3 regions of the Cupriavidus sp. C3SS-1 genome follow, and region 2 is predicted to be linked to each of the others. Evidence: predicted binding sites of a transcription regulator. Region 2 holds the regulator's gene; each other region holds the start of a gene.
What was found. The regulator HrcA, encoded in region 2, represses chaperone genes, less so after heat shock. The targets are predictions, from matches to a motif close to TTAGCACTCNNNNNNNNNGAGTGCTAA.

Region 1 (5,340 bases), 800 kb from region 2:
CCGCGTGGCTCGTCATCGTCGCCGCGGAAATGCTGACCGGCGGCACCGGCATCGGCTTCTGGCTGTGGGACGAGTGGAACAACCTGAAGGTCGAGCACATCGTCATCGCCATCTTCGTCATCGGCGTGATCGGGCTGCTGCTGGAACACGCGCTGCTCGCGCTGGCCCGGCGCTTCAGCTACGGCAACCCCTGACTGCGCCGCGCGCAAACCCAACGGAAATCGCCATGAAAAAGTTCGTCAGCATCGAAAACGTCGGGCAGACCTTCAAGACGCGCAAGGGGCCGTTCGTGGCGCTGCGCGACATCGAACTGCAGATCGCGCAGGGTGAGTTCATCACGCTGATCGGCCACTCCGGCTGCGGCAAGTCCACGCTGCTGAACCTGGTCGCGGGCCTGGCCACGCCGACCACCGGGACGCTGATCTGCGCGGGCCGGGAAATCGCCGGCCCCGGGCCCGAGCGCGCGGTGGTATTCCAGAACCACTCGCTGCTGCCGTGGATGACCTGCTTCGACAACGTCCACCTGGGCGTGGAACGCGTGTTCGGCGGCAGCGAGAGCAAGGCGCAGCTCAGGGCGCGTACGCACGACACGCTGGCGCTGGTGGGCCTGGCCCACGCGGAAGGCAAGTTCCCGCACGAGATCTCGGGCGGCATGAAGCAGCGCGTGGGCATTGCGCGCGCGCTCGCCATGGCGCCCAAGGTGTTGCTGATGGACGAGCCGTTCGGCGCGCTCGACGCGCTCACGCGCGCACACCTGCAGGATGCCTTGCTCAAGATCGTGGAGCGGACGCGCAGCACCGTGGTCATGGTCACGCACGACGTGGACGAGGCCGTCCTGCTGGCCGACCGCATCGTGATGATGACCAACGGCCCGGCGGCCACGATCGGCGAAATCCTCAGCGTCGGCCTGCCGCGTCCGCGCGACCGCGTGGCGCTGGCCGAGGACAGGGACTACCACGCCTGCCGCACGGCGGTGCTGGATTTCCTCTATCGCAAGCAGCGCAACCCGGCCCTTCAGGAAGCGGCGTGAACGGCCACCGACGCGCCCGCCGCCATGGGCGTGGCGGCGGCGCTCCGCTATCATGAAGCGAAACACCAAACCCCACGCTGCCCGCCCATGACTGCATCCACCGCCACACCCGCCACGGGCCCGTTTTCAGCGGCCCGCTACATCAAGGAAATCGGTCGCGGCGTGAACGGCGCCCGCGCACTGCCGCGCGAAGACGCGCAAACCCTGTTCGACGCCATGCTGGCCGGGCGCGTATCCGACCTGGAACTGGGTGCCGTGCTGATGGCCTATCGCATCAAGGGCGAAGCCCCGCACGAACTGGCCGGCATGCTCGAGGCCGCGCACGCGCACTGCCAGCCGCTGGCCGCGCCGGGCGATCGACAGGTGGTAGTCATCCCCAGCTACAACGGCGCGCGCAAGCAGCCCAACCTGGTACCCTTGCTGGCCCTGCTGCTGGCTCGCGAGAATATTCCAGTGCTGGTGCACGGTTCGCGCGAATTCCAGGGCCGCGTGACTAGTCTGGCCCTGTTCGAGGCGCTGGGCGTACCGCTGTGCGCCACGACCGACGAGGCCACCGCGCGCCTGCGCGATGGCGATGGGGCGAATGGGCCGCTGGCGGTGGTGCCCGTGGATGTGCTCTCGCCGGGCCTGTCGCAGTTGCTGGACCGGCGCACGGTCATCGGCCTGCGCAATTCGTCGCACACCGTGGCCAAGATGCTGCAGCCGGTCGGCTCGCATTCGCCGGCCGAGGCCCTGCGCCTGTACAGCTACACGCACCCCGAGTACCGCGAAACGCTGACGGACTATTTCTCGCATGAGCCCGCCAATGTGCTGCTCGCCCGCGGCACCGAAGGCGAGGTGGTGGCCGACGCGCGCCGCGGCAGCCGCATCGACTGGCTGCATGACGGGCACCAGCAGACCCTGGTCGACCCGACCAGCGGATCGATTGCCGATGTGCCCGAGCTGCCCCAGGGCAGCGACGTGGCCGAGACGGCGGGCTGGACGCGCCAGGTGCTGGACGGCTCGGTGCCGGTGCCCGCGCCGATCGCAACGCAGGTGCGCGCCATCCAGGAATGCCTGCGCCAGGGCACGCGCGTGGCCTGGGCGAGTCCGCTCTGACCCCCAGGCGCTTCAGGTCTTGCGCGGCGGCAGCGGAATGCGCTCGGTCTCTCCGGGGACATGGGGGAAGCCATCGTCCTCCCAGCGCTGCGAAGCCGCCTCGATCGCTTCCTTGCTGCTGGCCACGAAGTTCCAGAAGATAAAGCGGTGACCGTCGGTGGGATCTCCGCCCAGCAGCATCACGCGCGCCGGCGCGGTGGCCGTCAGGGTGGCCGCCAGGCCGGGCGTCAGCACGACCATATGCTCGGCCGGCAGCGCTTCGCCGTCGAGCGCCACGCTGCCGTCGACCGGGTAGACGCCCCGCTCGGCATGGTCCGGCGGGATCTCCACGCTCGCGCCGGCATCGAGTTCAATCGCGACGTAGAGCGTGCGGCTGAATACCTTGACCGGCGATGTCTTGCCAAAGGCATCTCCGGCAATCACCGTCATGCGTACACCGGGCTGTTCGATTTTCGGCAGCGTGGCACCGGGATGATGGAAGAACGAGGGCGCCACGGTCTCATGGTCCTTCGGCAATGCCACCCAGGTCTGGATGCCATGCAGGCGCGCGCCGGCTTCGCGCACGGTCTCGGGCGAACGCTCCGAATGGACAATGCCGTTGCCCGCGGTCATCCAGTTGACGTCGCCGGGGCGAATGAGCTGCTCGCTGCCAAGGCTGTCGCGGTGCATGATCTCCCCGTCGAACAAGTAGGTCACCGTGGCGAGGCCGATATGCGGATGCGGCCGCACATCGGCACCGTGGCCAGGCGGCAGCGTCACCGGCCCCATATGGTCGAAGAAGATGAACGGGCCGACGGTCTGGGCGGCAGCGGCCGGCAGCAGGCGACGCACGGTGAAATCGCCCAGGTCTCGTACATGGGGCTTGAGCAGGTGTTCGATGGCAGACATAGCTCCTCCGGATCGTGGGGCAGGCTCTTGCACAAGCCGTGACGGGCTCGCGACGGCACTGTCAGTGTAGCGTCTGGCGCAATACTGTATCCCGCCGGCCGGTGCGAACCCCGAACCCTCACGGGCCTCTAACACAGGATATCGGAGCACCGGTATGCCGTCTTAGTACCTTGCCGCGCATAACACTATCCGAATATAGATGACAATCATCAGGAACTATCAAGGCGTTAGGGACTCCAATTAGCACTCACCCGGCTTGAGTGCTAAGATGTGTTGCAATGCTGTGCCGTCCCGTCCGGAGCGGCACACCGGCAACCGAACCGCCGGATGCGAAAGGAGTAATTGAGTGAACGCAGTCTTGCCTGCCGACCAAACCGTGCTGAACAGCCGTCTGCCGACGGCGCCCAAGCTGGCTGGAAGCTTTGCATTGACCTTCCCGGCCACCGTGGGCAACCTGGAAAGCTATATCCAGGCCATCCACCGCATTCCCCTGCTGACCGCCGAGGAAGAGCAGCGTCTCGCGCGCGAACTGCGCGACCATGATTCCGTAGATGCCGCACGCCAGCTGGTGATGTCCCACCTGCGCCTGGTGGTGTCGATCGCACGCCAGTACCTCGGGTATGGCCTGCCGCACGCTGACCTGATCCAGGAAGGCAATATCGGCCTGATGAAGGCCGTGAAGCGCTTCAACCCGGACCAGGGCGTGCGCCTGGTGTCGTACGCGATGCACTGGATCAAGGCCGAGATCCACGAGTACGTGCTGAAGAACTGGCGCATGGTCAAGGTGGCGACCACCAAGGCCCAGCGCAAGCTGTTCTTCAACCTGCGCAGCCACAAGAAGGGTGCCCATACCTTCACGCCGGAGCAGGTCGAAGCCGTTGCGCGCGAGCTCAACGTCAAGCCCGAAGAGGTGATGGAGATGGAAACCCGCCTGTCGGGTGGCGATCTCGCGCTGGAAGGGCAAATCGAAGACGGCGAGGAAGACTTCGCCCCGATCGCCTACCTGGCGGACAACCACAACGAGCCCACGCGGGTGCTGGAAGCCCAGCGTCACGACCGTATGCAGGTCGAGGGCCTGGAAGAAGCGCTGACGCGCCTGGACGACCGCAGCCGCCGCATCATCGAGGCGCGCTGGCTGAACGTCGAGGACGATGGCTCGGGCGGCGCCACGCTGCATGAGCTGGCCGATGAATTCGGCGTGTCGGCCGAACGGATTCGCCAGATCGAGGCGGCGGCCATGAAGAAGATGAAGGGCGCGCTGCAGGCGTTTGCCTGATCGCCGCCGCGCCAGCACAATCGCTGGCGCCATGCAAAAGGCCGGTCCACTGGACCGGCCTTTTTTCATTCCCGCGCCGCGCTCAGGACAGCAGCTGCTTGATATCGTGGGCAATCGGCTCTGGCCCTTGCCCGTGACGGATGAACAGCCGCAGCCGCCCTTCCGGGTCGAACACGTAGCTGCCGGCCGAGTGATCCATGGTGTAGTTGTTCGGCGAAGAACCCGGCACCTTCGCGTAGTACACCTTGAAATCCTTGGCGACCTTCTGCAGCGCCGCCTCGTCGGCCGGCCGCATGCCCAGGAAGCGCGGATCGAACGCCGGCACGTACTGCGCCAGCAGCGCCTGCGTATCGCGCTCCGGATCGACCGTGACGAACAGCACCTGCACCTTGTCGGCGTCCGGGCCGAGCTGCTCCATCACCGCCTTGAGTTCGGCCATGGTGGTCGGGCAGACGTCGGGACAATGCGTGTAGCCGAAGAACATCACCACGACCTTGCCCTTGAAGTCGGCGATCGTGCGCACCTTGCCGTTGTGGTCGGTCAGCGAAAAATCCTTGCCGAAGTCCGCGCCGCCGCTGATGTCGACGTTGCGGAACGAGGCCTTCTGCTGGCCGCAGGCGGCAAGCGCCAGCGCCAGGAAGGCCAGCGCGGCTAAACGGCGGAACGAGGCGAGGAGCCCGGAAGATTGGCTTGGCTTGTTCATGCAAGATTGGAAGTCGGGGCGCCGGCAAGACTGCGGTGGCGCGCGATGGCGAGGGCAGCACACAGTATCGCCCATCCGCGCCGTGCGGCACGGCGGCCGCGACAAGATGCCGCAGGCCGCGAACAAACGTGCCGCTCAGATCTGCGGCACGAACTTGAAGTAGTGATCGACCAGCAAAGCCGCGAACAGGATCGACAGGTACAGGATCGAGAAGCGGAAGGTGCGCTGCGCCAGTTCGTCGGAGTAATTGCGGTACAGCGTCCACGAGTACTTCAGGAACCAGGCGCCCAGCACCAGCGCGCTGACCAGGTAGATATAGCCGCACATGCCGTACACAAAAGGCAG
Region 2 (5,340 bases):
CTTGCGGGCCAGGCTCAAGTGCTGGGCCAGCGTCAGGTAGGCCGCCTTGGCGGCCGCCTCGCGCGCGAGCACCTTGTTGATGTCCTGCGCCGACTGCAGGTCGTCGAGCTGCTGGCGGCGCGCCAGCAGTTCATCGGCCAGCTGCTCGGGCGGCAGGCGGTACTTGCGCGCCGTGGCATGCAGCGCCTGCATGCGGTCGCTGACGGCTTCGAGCCGTTCAGGGTCGAGTTCGAGGCGGTCGACATAGCGCATGAGCGAATGCGCCGCTTCCTCGGCCTGCAACTGCGCGGGCTCCAGCGCGGCGAGCACGTCGCGCAGCGCCGGATCGACGTCGGCAAGCTGCTGAACCCGGTGCACGATGGCATTGAGCGCCGACAGGACCGAGCCGTCGGCTTCGGACAGGGCATCGAGCGCGGCGCGGCTGCCATCGATCAGGCCCGCTGCGTGGGACAGGCGGTTGTACTCCGCCTGGATCTCTTCCCATTCACCGGGCTGCGGCGCGAGCTTGTCGAGTTCGCCGACCTGCCATTCGAGCCGCTCGCGTTCGAGCTGCATTTCGCGCGACTGGTGCTCGACCGCCTCGCGCTGGCGCACGCAGGCGCGCCACGCGCGCCAGGACTCGGCTACCGCGCCGGCCTGCTGGGTCAGCCCGGCATGGGCGTCGAACAGCAGGCGCTGGGCGTCGGGGCGCAGCAGCAGCTGGTGGGCATGCTGGCCATGGATATCGACCAGCTGGTCGCCGACCTCGCGCAACTGGGCCAGCGTCGCGGCGGCGCCGTTGATGAAGGCCTTGCTGCGACCACCGGCGTCGACCGTGCGCCGCAGCAGCACGGTCCGCATGCCGCCGTCGTCCTCGCCGCCCAGTTCTCGCTCGTCGAGCCAGGCGTCGAGGGCCACGTGCGTCGAGAAGGTGGCGCTGATGCTGGCGCGCGTGGCGCCTTCGCGCACGATGCCGGCATCGGCGCGTTCGCCCAGCACCAGCGCCAGCGCGTCGATCAGGATCGATTTGCCGGCGCCGGTTTCGCCGGTGAAGACCGTGAAGCCGGACTGGAAATCGAGGTCGAGCGTATCGACGATGACGAAATCGCGGATGGACAGGCTGCGCAGCATCGTGGCGGTGAAAGGGTTGGGTCGGTGCGGACGGTTTGAGCCGGATTTAGCCGGATTCAGCCGGATTCAGCCGGATTCAGCCGGATTCAGTCGCTCAGAGGCGGTTGTCCTCGGTCGGGTACTCGTGCCAGTGCAGCTTCTTGCGCAGCGTGGCGTAGTAGTTGTAGCCCACCGGGTGCAGCAGCTGGATGGTCTTCTTCGAGCGCCGCACGACGATGCGGTCGCCCGGCAGCAGCGACGTGAGCGACTGCATGTCGAAGTTGACGCTGGCGTCGCGCGCGGTCGCCACCTCGATGGTCACCTCGGCATCGTGCGGCAGCACGATGGGCCGGTTGGACAGCGAGTGCGGGGCGATTGGCACCAGCACCAGGCCTGACAGCGTCGGGTGGAGGATCGGTCCGCCGGCGGACAGCGCGTAGGCGGTCGAACCGGTGGCGGTCGACACGATCAGGCCGTCCGACCGCTGGTTGTACATGAAGTAGCCGTCCACCGACACGGCCAGTTCGACCATGCCGGAAATGCCCGAACGGTTGACCACCACGTCGTTCAGGGCCAGCGCGGAGAAGATGCGGCTGTCGTCGCGCACGACGCTGGATTCCAGCAGCAGCCGGGTCTCGGCCTCGTAGCGGCCTTCGAGCATGTCCGGCAGCACCGTCTGCACGTCTTCGAGCGGGATATCCGTCATGAAGCCGAGCCGGCCGTGGTTGACGCCGATCAGCGGCACGTTGTGTCCGGCAAGCTGGCGGGCAAGCCCGAGCAGCGTGCCGTCGCCGCCCAGCACCACGGCGACGTCCGCCTCCCGGCCGATTTCCTCGGCGGTCAGTGCGGGATAGCCGGTCAGCCCGGTGGCCTGCGCGGTCTCGCGTTCGAACACCACATCCTGGCCATTGCGCAGGATGTAGGACGCGAGCTCCTCCAGCGGGCCTTCGATGCCGGCAGTCGAGTACCGGCCCACGAGGGCCACGGTCTTGAACGGGGTGCGCAAGGCGCTGGTTTTGGGGGGGGCAGACATGCGGGGATTAGACCATACCGCCGTGACCGTTGCCAGCATGGGGCGGACGCGCCATGTGGCGGGGGCCGGCCAGGCGCCCGAAGCGGTAAAACTTGCGTAAAATCGGGGCATCATGGATGAACGTTCGAAAACGCTGCTCAAGACCCTGATTGAGCGCTACATTGCCGAAGGGCAGCCGGTCGGCTCCCGGACCCTGTCCAGGTATTCCGGGTTGGACCTGTCGCCGGCCACCATCCGCAATGTGATGTCCGATCTGGAGGAAATGGGCTTTATCTCAAGCCCGCATACTTCCGCGGGACGGATCCCGACGCCGCGCGGGTATCGCCTGTTCGTCGATACCATGCTGACCGTCAAGCCGATCGAGCGCGGCGGCATGGAGATGACGGAGCTGGCCGGCCAGATCCAGGGCCAGCTCGGCGGTCAGCAGCAGCTCGGCCCGCAGCGCGTGATCACGGCGGCCGCTCGAACCTTGTCAAACCTCTCGCACTTTGCCGGCGTGATCATGACACCGCGGCGCGCGCAGTCGTTCCGGCAGATCGAATTCATGCGGCTGTCGGACAAGCGCATCCTGCTGATCATCGTCAGCCCTGAGGGCGACGTGCAGAACCGGATCATCCAGACGGAACTGCCGTACACCCCCGCCCAGCTCATTGAAGCGGCGAATTTCTTCAACGCGCATTACGCGGGCATGAGCTTCGACGCCGTGCGCGACCACCTGCGCGTGGAACTGCGCGACCTGCGGCGCGACATGTCGCAACTGATGCAGGCGGCGGTCGAGGCGGGCAGCAGCGCCATGGAAGAAGAGGACGACCACGTCTACATCAGCGGCGAGCGCAAGCTGCTGGAGGTGGAAGACCTGTCGTCGAGCATGGACAAGCTGCGCCGGCTGTTCGACGTGTTCGAGCACAAGACCAGCCTGCTCCAGCTGCTGGACGTGTCAAGCCATGCGCAGGGCGTGCAGATTTTCATCGGCGGCGAAAGCCAGCTGGTGCCGCTCGAGGACATGGCCGTGATCACCGCGCCATACGAGGTGGATGGCCAGATCGTCGGCACGCTGGGGGTGATCGGCCCGACCCGCATGGCCTATGAGCGGGTCATCCCGATTGTCGACATCACGGCACGGCTGCTGTCGAGCGCACTGAGCCAGAACTAGGACCCGTCCAGCGGGTCACACAGTCTGCGTCCCCATTTCCACAGCCCGGCGGCATCCTGCCGCCCGGCCCTATCGGAAGCGACATGACGTTTTCTCCCGAACCGGTCTATCAGCACGGCCAGGCGCCGCGCACGGCCATCCTGCTGGTCAACCTGGGCACGCCCGACGCACCGACCCCCAAGGCGGTGGGGCGCTACCTGAAGGAGTTCCTTTCCGATCCGCGCGTGGTCGAGATCCCGCGCCTGGCCTGGCTGCCGCTGCTGCATGGGGTGATCGTGCCGCTGCGCTCGCGCGCCTCGGCCCTCAAGTACGAGTCGATCTGGCTGCGCGAGGCGCATATGACCGGGTCGCCGCTACTCGTATACAGCGAACGCCAGGCGCACGCGCTGCAGCGCCTGCTCAACCAGCAGGGCTACGAGGTCACGGTCGCCTGCGCGATGCGCTATGGCAATCCGTCGGTCGAATCCGTGCTGGAGGCGCTGCGCCGCCAGGGCACGGAGCAGGTGCTGGTGCTGCCGATGTATCCGCAATACTCCGGCACCACCACGGCCACCGCGTTCGACGAGGTATTCCGGGTGCTCGGCCAGTGGCGCAACCAGCCTGAACTTCGCTTCGTGAAGCATTTCCATGACCATCCCGCCTATATTGCGGCGCTGCACCAGCAGGTCGGGGCGTACTGGGCCCAGCATGGCATGCCGGATTTCGCGCACGGCGACAAGCTGATCCTGTCCTTCCACGGCGTGCCGCGCCGGACGCTGGAACTGGGCGATCCCTATCACTGCGAATGCCTCAAGACGGGGCGCCTTCTCGGCGACGCGCTGGGTCTCCAGCCGGGTCAGTATCAGGTGACGTTCCAGTCTCGTTTTGGCAAGGCCGAATGGCTCCAGCCCTATACGGCGCCGACGCTGGCGGAACTGGGCAAGGTCGGCGCGGGGCGGGTCGATGTCTTCTGCCCGGGCTTTCCCGCCGACTGCATCGAGACGCTGGAAGAGATTGCCATGGAAGGCCAGACCGAGTTCATGGTGGCGGGCGGCAAGCAATTCCACTTTATCCCGTGCATGAACGATGCCCAGGCCTGGATCGCGGCGCTGGCGGAGATTGCCTTGCAGCACCTGCAGGGCTGGCCGCTGAATGCGCCGCATCCGCATGAACTGGAAGCCCGCCGCAGTCGCGCGCAGACCCGTGGAGCGGCAGCATGAACGTCAGTTTCGAGCCCGACGCGCGCCTGCGTATTGACAAATGGCTCTGGTGCGCACGCTTCTTCAAGACCCGCTCGCTTGCGGCAGAGGCCGTCGAGCGGGGCAAGGTCACGGTCAACGGCCAGCCATGCAAGAATTCCCGCGAAGTCCGGCCGGGCGACATGGTGGTGCTCGAAGCCCATCAGCAGCGCTGGGAAGTGATGGTGAAGGGCATTGCGCAGGCGCGCGGCCCGGCGCCAGTGGCACAGACGCTCTATGCGGAAACCGAGGCCAGCCAGGCCCGTCGTCAAACCGAAGCGGAGCAGCGGCGTTTCCAGCCGGAACCGTCGTCGCAGTTGCAGGGCCGTCCCACCAAAAAGGACCGGCGGCGCATTGATGATTTCAGGCGCTGAACGCGACAACGCGGCCGTTCCGGCAAGCGCCGGTACGGCCGCGTTGAAGGATCAGCGTCAGGCAGCGGCGTGTTACGGATTGACGCCGATGTAGTGGACGAGGTAATGCTTGAACACGGCCTTGCCGCTGCCATACTCCGTATCGCGCGGAGTCAGCGCGCCGGACAGGCAGATGAAGACTGTCATGAATGACAGCGCGGCAAGCAGGCAGAGCGTCACGACGGGAAGCTTGTGCATGGCCAACCTTTCGGGAGAGGCACAAATGTGATCCAACTCCAGACCCCCGTTATTTTTGTCATTTTTCTTGATAAGAATGTTAGTGAGTGCAGTGCAACAAAGCAATAAGCGTTCAATTGCACAAGGGGGGCGTTTGTAACGGTGTGTTTCGGGGTCTCTTTGCAACCACCCTTGAAAAAAGTCGGGTTGCCACCAGATCAGCGGGACACACGCCGATTTACCCACCGCGGCCTGCAC
Region 3 (5,340 bases), 410 kb from region 2:
AACGTGTTCATCGCAATGCCGCCGCCGGCCCCCGGCTTGTTGTCGACCACCACGGACTGGCCCAGTTCGGCTGTGATCGCTTCGGACAGCACGCGTGCCAGCACATCCATGGTGCCGCCGGCAGGCGCGGGGACTAGCACCCGGACGGGCTTGTTGGTCCATGCCATGGCGACGGGCATGGACAGGGCCAGGACAGCGCAGACGGCGGCGCGGCGCACGCAGTTCAGGGTAGGGCGGATTGGCATAGATGTCTCCCCGTTATGGGTGTGGTCTCGAAATGGGTGCCATGGACGACGGCAGTCGTGCGAGAAGTATGGGTGGGCGGCGCAAAGCGTCTTAACATTCAGGGGCAAATATTTGACATTTCGGGACAGTTAGGGAAAGCCCAATCCGGGGATGCCCTCGGAGGCAATGTGGGAAAACGGGGAAATGCGTCGGGGAATGCGCAGATCGTGGCGCGACGGCACCGCCGCGGCAAACGGAATCAGATGTCGCGGATTGCGCCGCTGGCGATCCCGCTGCGGAAGAGTCTGAAGGTCTCGCTTACTGCTTCGCGCAGCGGCGTGCGGGGCAGGGGACCAATCACATTCTCCAGCGCGGTCGCGTCGTAGTCTTCGGGCAGTCCGAGCGATGGCCCGGCGAACGTGATCGTTCCGCGCGCTTCCGGTATGACCGATTCGATCGTCTCGACGACTTCGCCCATGTCTGCGACGCTGCCGTGGATATTGAAGACGTCAGCGCCGCGATAGCCGGAACGTGCGCACGCGATGAACATGCGCGCAAGGTCGTCGGCATAGTGAATCTGGCTGCGGCCGCTGTATCGAATATGGAAACGACGCGCGAGCGCTGCCGCCAGGACCGCCTGGGTGGGCGCCGCGGTCAGGCCATAGTCTCTTCCGGCGCCGAATACTGTTGCCGGGCGAAGGCCGATGCTGGAGACGCCTCTGTCCTGGTAATACACGCGCGCCATGCCCTCTTCTGCCTGCTTGAACACACCATAGAGGGTCGTCGGATGCCCGCAGGTGTGGTGCAGGACGGTTGCATCGCTCGCCGCGCCGCAACTGTCGTACACCGCGATCGATGACGCGTACACGATGCCGGCGATCCGCTGGGCGCGCCGCGCCACTGCCTCGAACAGATTCACGCCGCCCAGCACGTTGACGCGGGCCCCCAGCAGGGGATCGGCCTTGAACCTTGGGTGAATCAGCGCCGCCAGGTGAATGACATGCGTGATGCGATACCTGTCCAGTGTTGCCTCGAGCAGGCCCAGGTCCGTGATGTCGCCGCGAACCATCTCGACGCGCGACAGATGTGCGTCGTCCATCAACAGGCGCAGGCGCCGGACATCGTTGTCCGCGTCAAAGGCAACGACCGGCACGCCTTCCTGTACGAGCCGGCGCACCGTCCATGCGCCGATACATCCCAGTGCCCCGGTTACCAGAAATCGCTCAGAGTTCGCCATCGTTGCCTGTCACCGGTTGTGGGCACCGCCACGTGCCCGGAATGAACTGTCAGCATTCTAGGAAGGCCATCGCCATCGGGATTGACGTGGCGGGGCGCCGGCGTGACAGCCGGGGACATTGCGCGAGGAGTTCGGGCTGGCGCGGGAAGCCGTAAGAGGCCAGGGTTGAACGAATCTCGCCACCTCGCCACCTTCGCCTCCGCGTCACTAAAGGCCCCCGACACCCACCAAGGGAAAACCCCCATCAAGTCGCTGTCTTGAAATGGCCATACCGCGTCCCTATAATTAGCACTCGCTGGGGGTGAGTGCTAACAGCCCCCTGCGGTACCCGAAATTCCGCGGCCGCCGACCCTGATCGCGGCTCGCTTGTGAATCAAAACTCACTTTTGTATCTAGGAGTCCCGTATGAATCTGCGTCCTTTGCACGACCGTGTGATCGTGAAGCGTCTGGACAACGAAACCAAGACCGCGTCCGGTATCGTGATTCCCGACAACGCCGCCGAGAAGCCGGATCAAGGCGAAGTGCTGGCCATCGGCCCGGGCAAGAAGGATGACAAGGGCAACAACATTGCCCTCGACGTCAAGGTGGGTGACCGTGTGCTGTTCGGCAAGTATGCCGGCCAGGGCGTGAAGGTCGATGGCCAGGAACTGCTGGTCATGCGCGAAGAAGACATCATGGCCGTGGTGAACAAGTAATTGCTTGTTGACGACTAGCACCGTACCGAATTAGGAGAATCAGAACATGGCAGCAAAAGACGTAGTATTTGGCGACGCCGCCCGTGCCAAGATGGTCGAAGGCGTGAACATCCTCGCCAACGCAGTGAAGGTTACGCTGGGTCCGAAGGGCCGCAACGTGGTGCTGGAGCGCAGCTTCGGCGGCCCGACCGTGACCAAGGACGGCGTGTCCGTGGCCAAGGAAATCGAGCTGAAGGACAAGCTGCAGAACATGGGCGCCCAGATGGTCAAGGAAGTGGCTTCCAAGACCAGCGACAACGCCGGTGACGGTACCACCACCGCTACCGTTCTGGCCCAGTCGATCGTGCGCGAAGGCATGAAGTTCGTCGCCGCCGGCATGAACCCGATGGACCTGAAGCGCGGTATCGACAAGGCTGTCGGCGCCGCCGTCGAAGAGCTGAAGAAGATCAGCAAGCCCACCACCACCAGCAAGGAAATCGCCCAGGTTGGCGCGATCTCGGCCAACAGCGACGCCTCGATCGGCGAGCGCATTGCCGAAGCCATGGACAAGGTCGGCAAGGAAGGCGTGATCACCGTCGAAGACGGCAAGTCGCTGGCCGACGAGCTGGAAGTCGTGGAAGGCATGCAGTTCGACCGCGGCTACCTGTCGCCGTACTTCATCAACAACCCGGAAAAGCAGGTTGTCCAGCTGGACAACCCGTTCGTGCTGCTGTTCGACAAGAAGGTGTCGAACATCCGCGACCTGCTGCCGGTGCTGGAGCAAGTGGCCAAGGCCGGCCGCCCGCTGCTGATCATCGCTGAAGACGTCGAAGGCGAAGCCCTGGCGACCCTGGTGGTCAACAACATCCGTGGCATCCTGAAGACCGCCGCCGTCAAGGCTCCGGGCTTCGGCGACCGCCGCAAGGCCATGCTGGAAGACATCGCCATCCTGACCGGCGGCACCGTCATCGCCGAAGAAATCGGCCTGACGCTGGAAAAGGCGACCCTGAACGACCTCGGCCAGGCCAAGCGCATCGAGATCGGCAAGGAAAACACCATCATCATCGACGGTGCCGGCGACGCTGGTGCGATCGAAGGCCGTGTCAAGCAGATCCGCGCCCAGATCGAAGAAGCGACCTCGGATTACGACCGTGAAAAGCTGCAAGAGCGCGTGGCCAAGCTGGCCGGCGGTGTTGCCGTGATCAAGGTTGGCGCTGCCACCGAAGTCGAAATGAAGGAAAAGAAGGCCCGCGTCGAAGACGCCCTGCACGCTACCCGCGCTGCAGTGGAAGAAGGCATCGTCCCCGGCGGCGGTGTGGCCCTGCTGCGTGCCCGCGCTGCGATCTCGGCACTGACCGGTGAAAACCCGGACCAGAACGCCGGTATCAAGATCGTGCTGCGCGCCATGGAAGAGCCGCTGCGCCAGATCGTGCTGAACGCTGGTGAAGAAGCTTCGGTCGTCGTTGCCAAGGTTATCGAAGGCAAGGGCAACTACGGCTACAACGCGGCTTCGGGCGAGTACGGCGACCTGGTGGAAATGGGCGTGCTGGACCCGACCAAGGTCACCCGCACCGCACTGCAGAACGCTGCTTCGGTGGCTTCGCTGATGCTGACCACGGATTGCGCCGTTGCTGAAACGCCGAAGGAAGAGTCGGCCCCGGCAATGCCGGGCGGCATGGGCGGCATGGGCGGCATGGAAGGCATGATGTAATTTGTGCCGACCGACTGCCTTAACGGGCAGGCTGTCTGAAAAAGCCCCCGCAAGCGAAAGCTTGCGGGGGTTTTTGCTTGTGTCGAAGTCATGTTGGCGCGCGCTGTTTGCCTCGATGCGGTGACGCCTTTTCGCCAGAGGTATGAATCAACTCTGCAACACGCTGCGGACTTAGCCGGGGCAGCACAGGTGCCTCAATACGGCTAAGCGTTGCCGTAAGTGCATCCACTGGCACTATTGAGCCGGCTACGCCGACCCTGTCTGGTCGCAGAACCTACGCCAGCCCTCACGGCGTCCTGTGTTCTCGTTCCCGCGTTTCATTTCTTGATCGCTTCCCGGCTGACAGCCGGGCGGCCCGTTCCCCCATTGGATCGATACCAATTGCCGTACGCATCGCCAAGAATGCATGTACGTCGGTAGGGCTTGGGAAGTTTCGCCGGGGTAATGGCTATTCGGACCCGTTCCCGCAATTCGCCCCATCGTGCTCACATGAATATCCAAGGGCGAAGCCATATGTCCAGGTACGACAACAAGAAGGAAAGAGGGGTCATTCTTCCGATTGTGGGCCTGACCCTCGCCGTGCTGCTCGGCATGGCCGGGCTGGTCATCGACCTTGGGGCCATGTTCGTTGCCAAGACCGAGCTGCAGTCGGCCGTCGACAGCTGCGCGCTGGCGGCGGCGCAGGAACTGGATGGCGCCGCGGATGCCCTGACACGGGCGACCAGCGCCGGCCTGACCGCCGGGAACGCCAACAAGGTTCAATACCAGAAGGCATCTGCATCGCTCATTGACACGGATGTCACGTTCAGCGACTCGCTCACCGGCGCATTCAGTTCGACGTTCACGCCGGTGGCCAATGCGCGCTACGCCAAGTGCAACCACCTGACCAGCGGGATCGTGGCTTTCCTGATCCAGATGGTTGGTGGGCCAACCAGCAATGCCGTGGCCGCCGTAGGCGTTGCCACGCGTACCCACGCTCAGAGCACCTGTCCGATCCCTGTTGGCCTGCTCCCGAAATCCGGCGGGACTTCGCCCGACTATGGCTTCGCGGTTGGCGAATGGGTGCCGGTACTCTACGACGGGACGAAGACGGCTGGTCCCGGGGAAATGGGGTGGTACAACCTGGACGGCTCGACCAATGCCAATGAGACAAAGAACGAGATGTCCGTCGGGTATTGCAATTCCAAGGTCAACGATACGCTGCGGACCCCGGGCGCAAAAGTCGCGGTCGACGATCAGTGGAACGGCCGCTTCGGCATCTACAAGAACAATGGAGACATGCAGACGTTGCGGCCTGATTTCACAGGCTATGCCTACACGATCAAGAACTGGCCCAATGGCAGGAACGCGTATACCGGCACATCCGGCGGAGCCGACCCGACTGCGGTCAACTTCAAAGCCAAGCGGCTCACCTTCGCCAGCTATGCCGATACAGGCACGGATGTAAAAGCCGGCGACAACATTACTGGCCTCAACATGATGGGAGGCTACA

Region 1: a site for HrcA is predicted at 3,257-3,283, ahead of rpoH (RNA polymerase sigma factor RpoH). Genes of this name have one in related genera too.
Region 3: a site for HrcA is predicted at 1,748-1,774, ahead of groES (co-chaperone GroES). Genes of this name have one in related genera too.

What each region holds. Positions count from the first base shown of each region.
Region 1 covers NZ_CP172699.1:363,399-368,738, reverse strand. The annotation lists gene ntrB (nitrate ABC transporter permease) at 1-194, shown strand, start outside; gene ACIGJC_RS01750 (ABC transporter ATP-binding protein) at 227-1,030, shown strand; gene ybiB (DNA-binding protein YbiB) at 1,118-2,128, shown strand; gene ACIGJC_RS01740 (pirin family protein) at 2,141-3,016, opposite strand; gene rpoH (RNA polymerase sigma factor RpoH) at 3,363-4,292, shown strand; gene ACIGJC_RS01730 (SCO family protein) at 4,375-4,995, opposite strand; gene ACIGJC_RS01725 (heme o synthase) at 5,131-5,340, opposite strand, start outside.
Region 2 covers NZ_CP172699.1:1,158,905-1,164,244, forward strand. The annotation lists gene recN (DNA repair protein RecN) at 1-1,110, opposite strand, end outside; gene ACIGJC_RS05380 (NAD kinase) at 1,205-2,122, opposite strand; gene hrcA (heat-inducible transcriptional repressor HrcA) at 2,235-3,275, shown strand; gene hemH (ferrochelatase) at 3,359-4,474, shown strand; gene ACIGJC_RS05395 (RNA-binding S4 domain-containing protein) at 4,471-4,866, shown strand; gene ACIGJC_RS05400 (hypothetical protein) at 4,939-5,103, opposite strand.
Region 3 covers NZ_CP172699.1:748,005-753,344, forward strand. The annotation lists gene ACIGJC_RS03535 (Bug family tripartite tricarboxylate transporter substrate binding protein) at 1-245, opposite strand, end outside; gene ACIGJC_RS03540 (NAD-dependent epimerase/dehydratase family protein) at 485-1,462, opposite strand; gene groES (co-chaperone GroES) at 1,868-2,158, shown strand; gene groL (chaperonin GroEL) at 2,205-3,848, shown strand; gene ACIGJC_RS03555 (TadE/TadG family type IV pilus assembly protein) at 4,362-5,340, shown strand, end outside.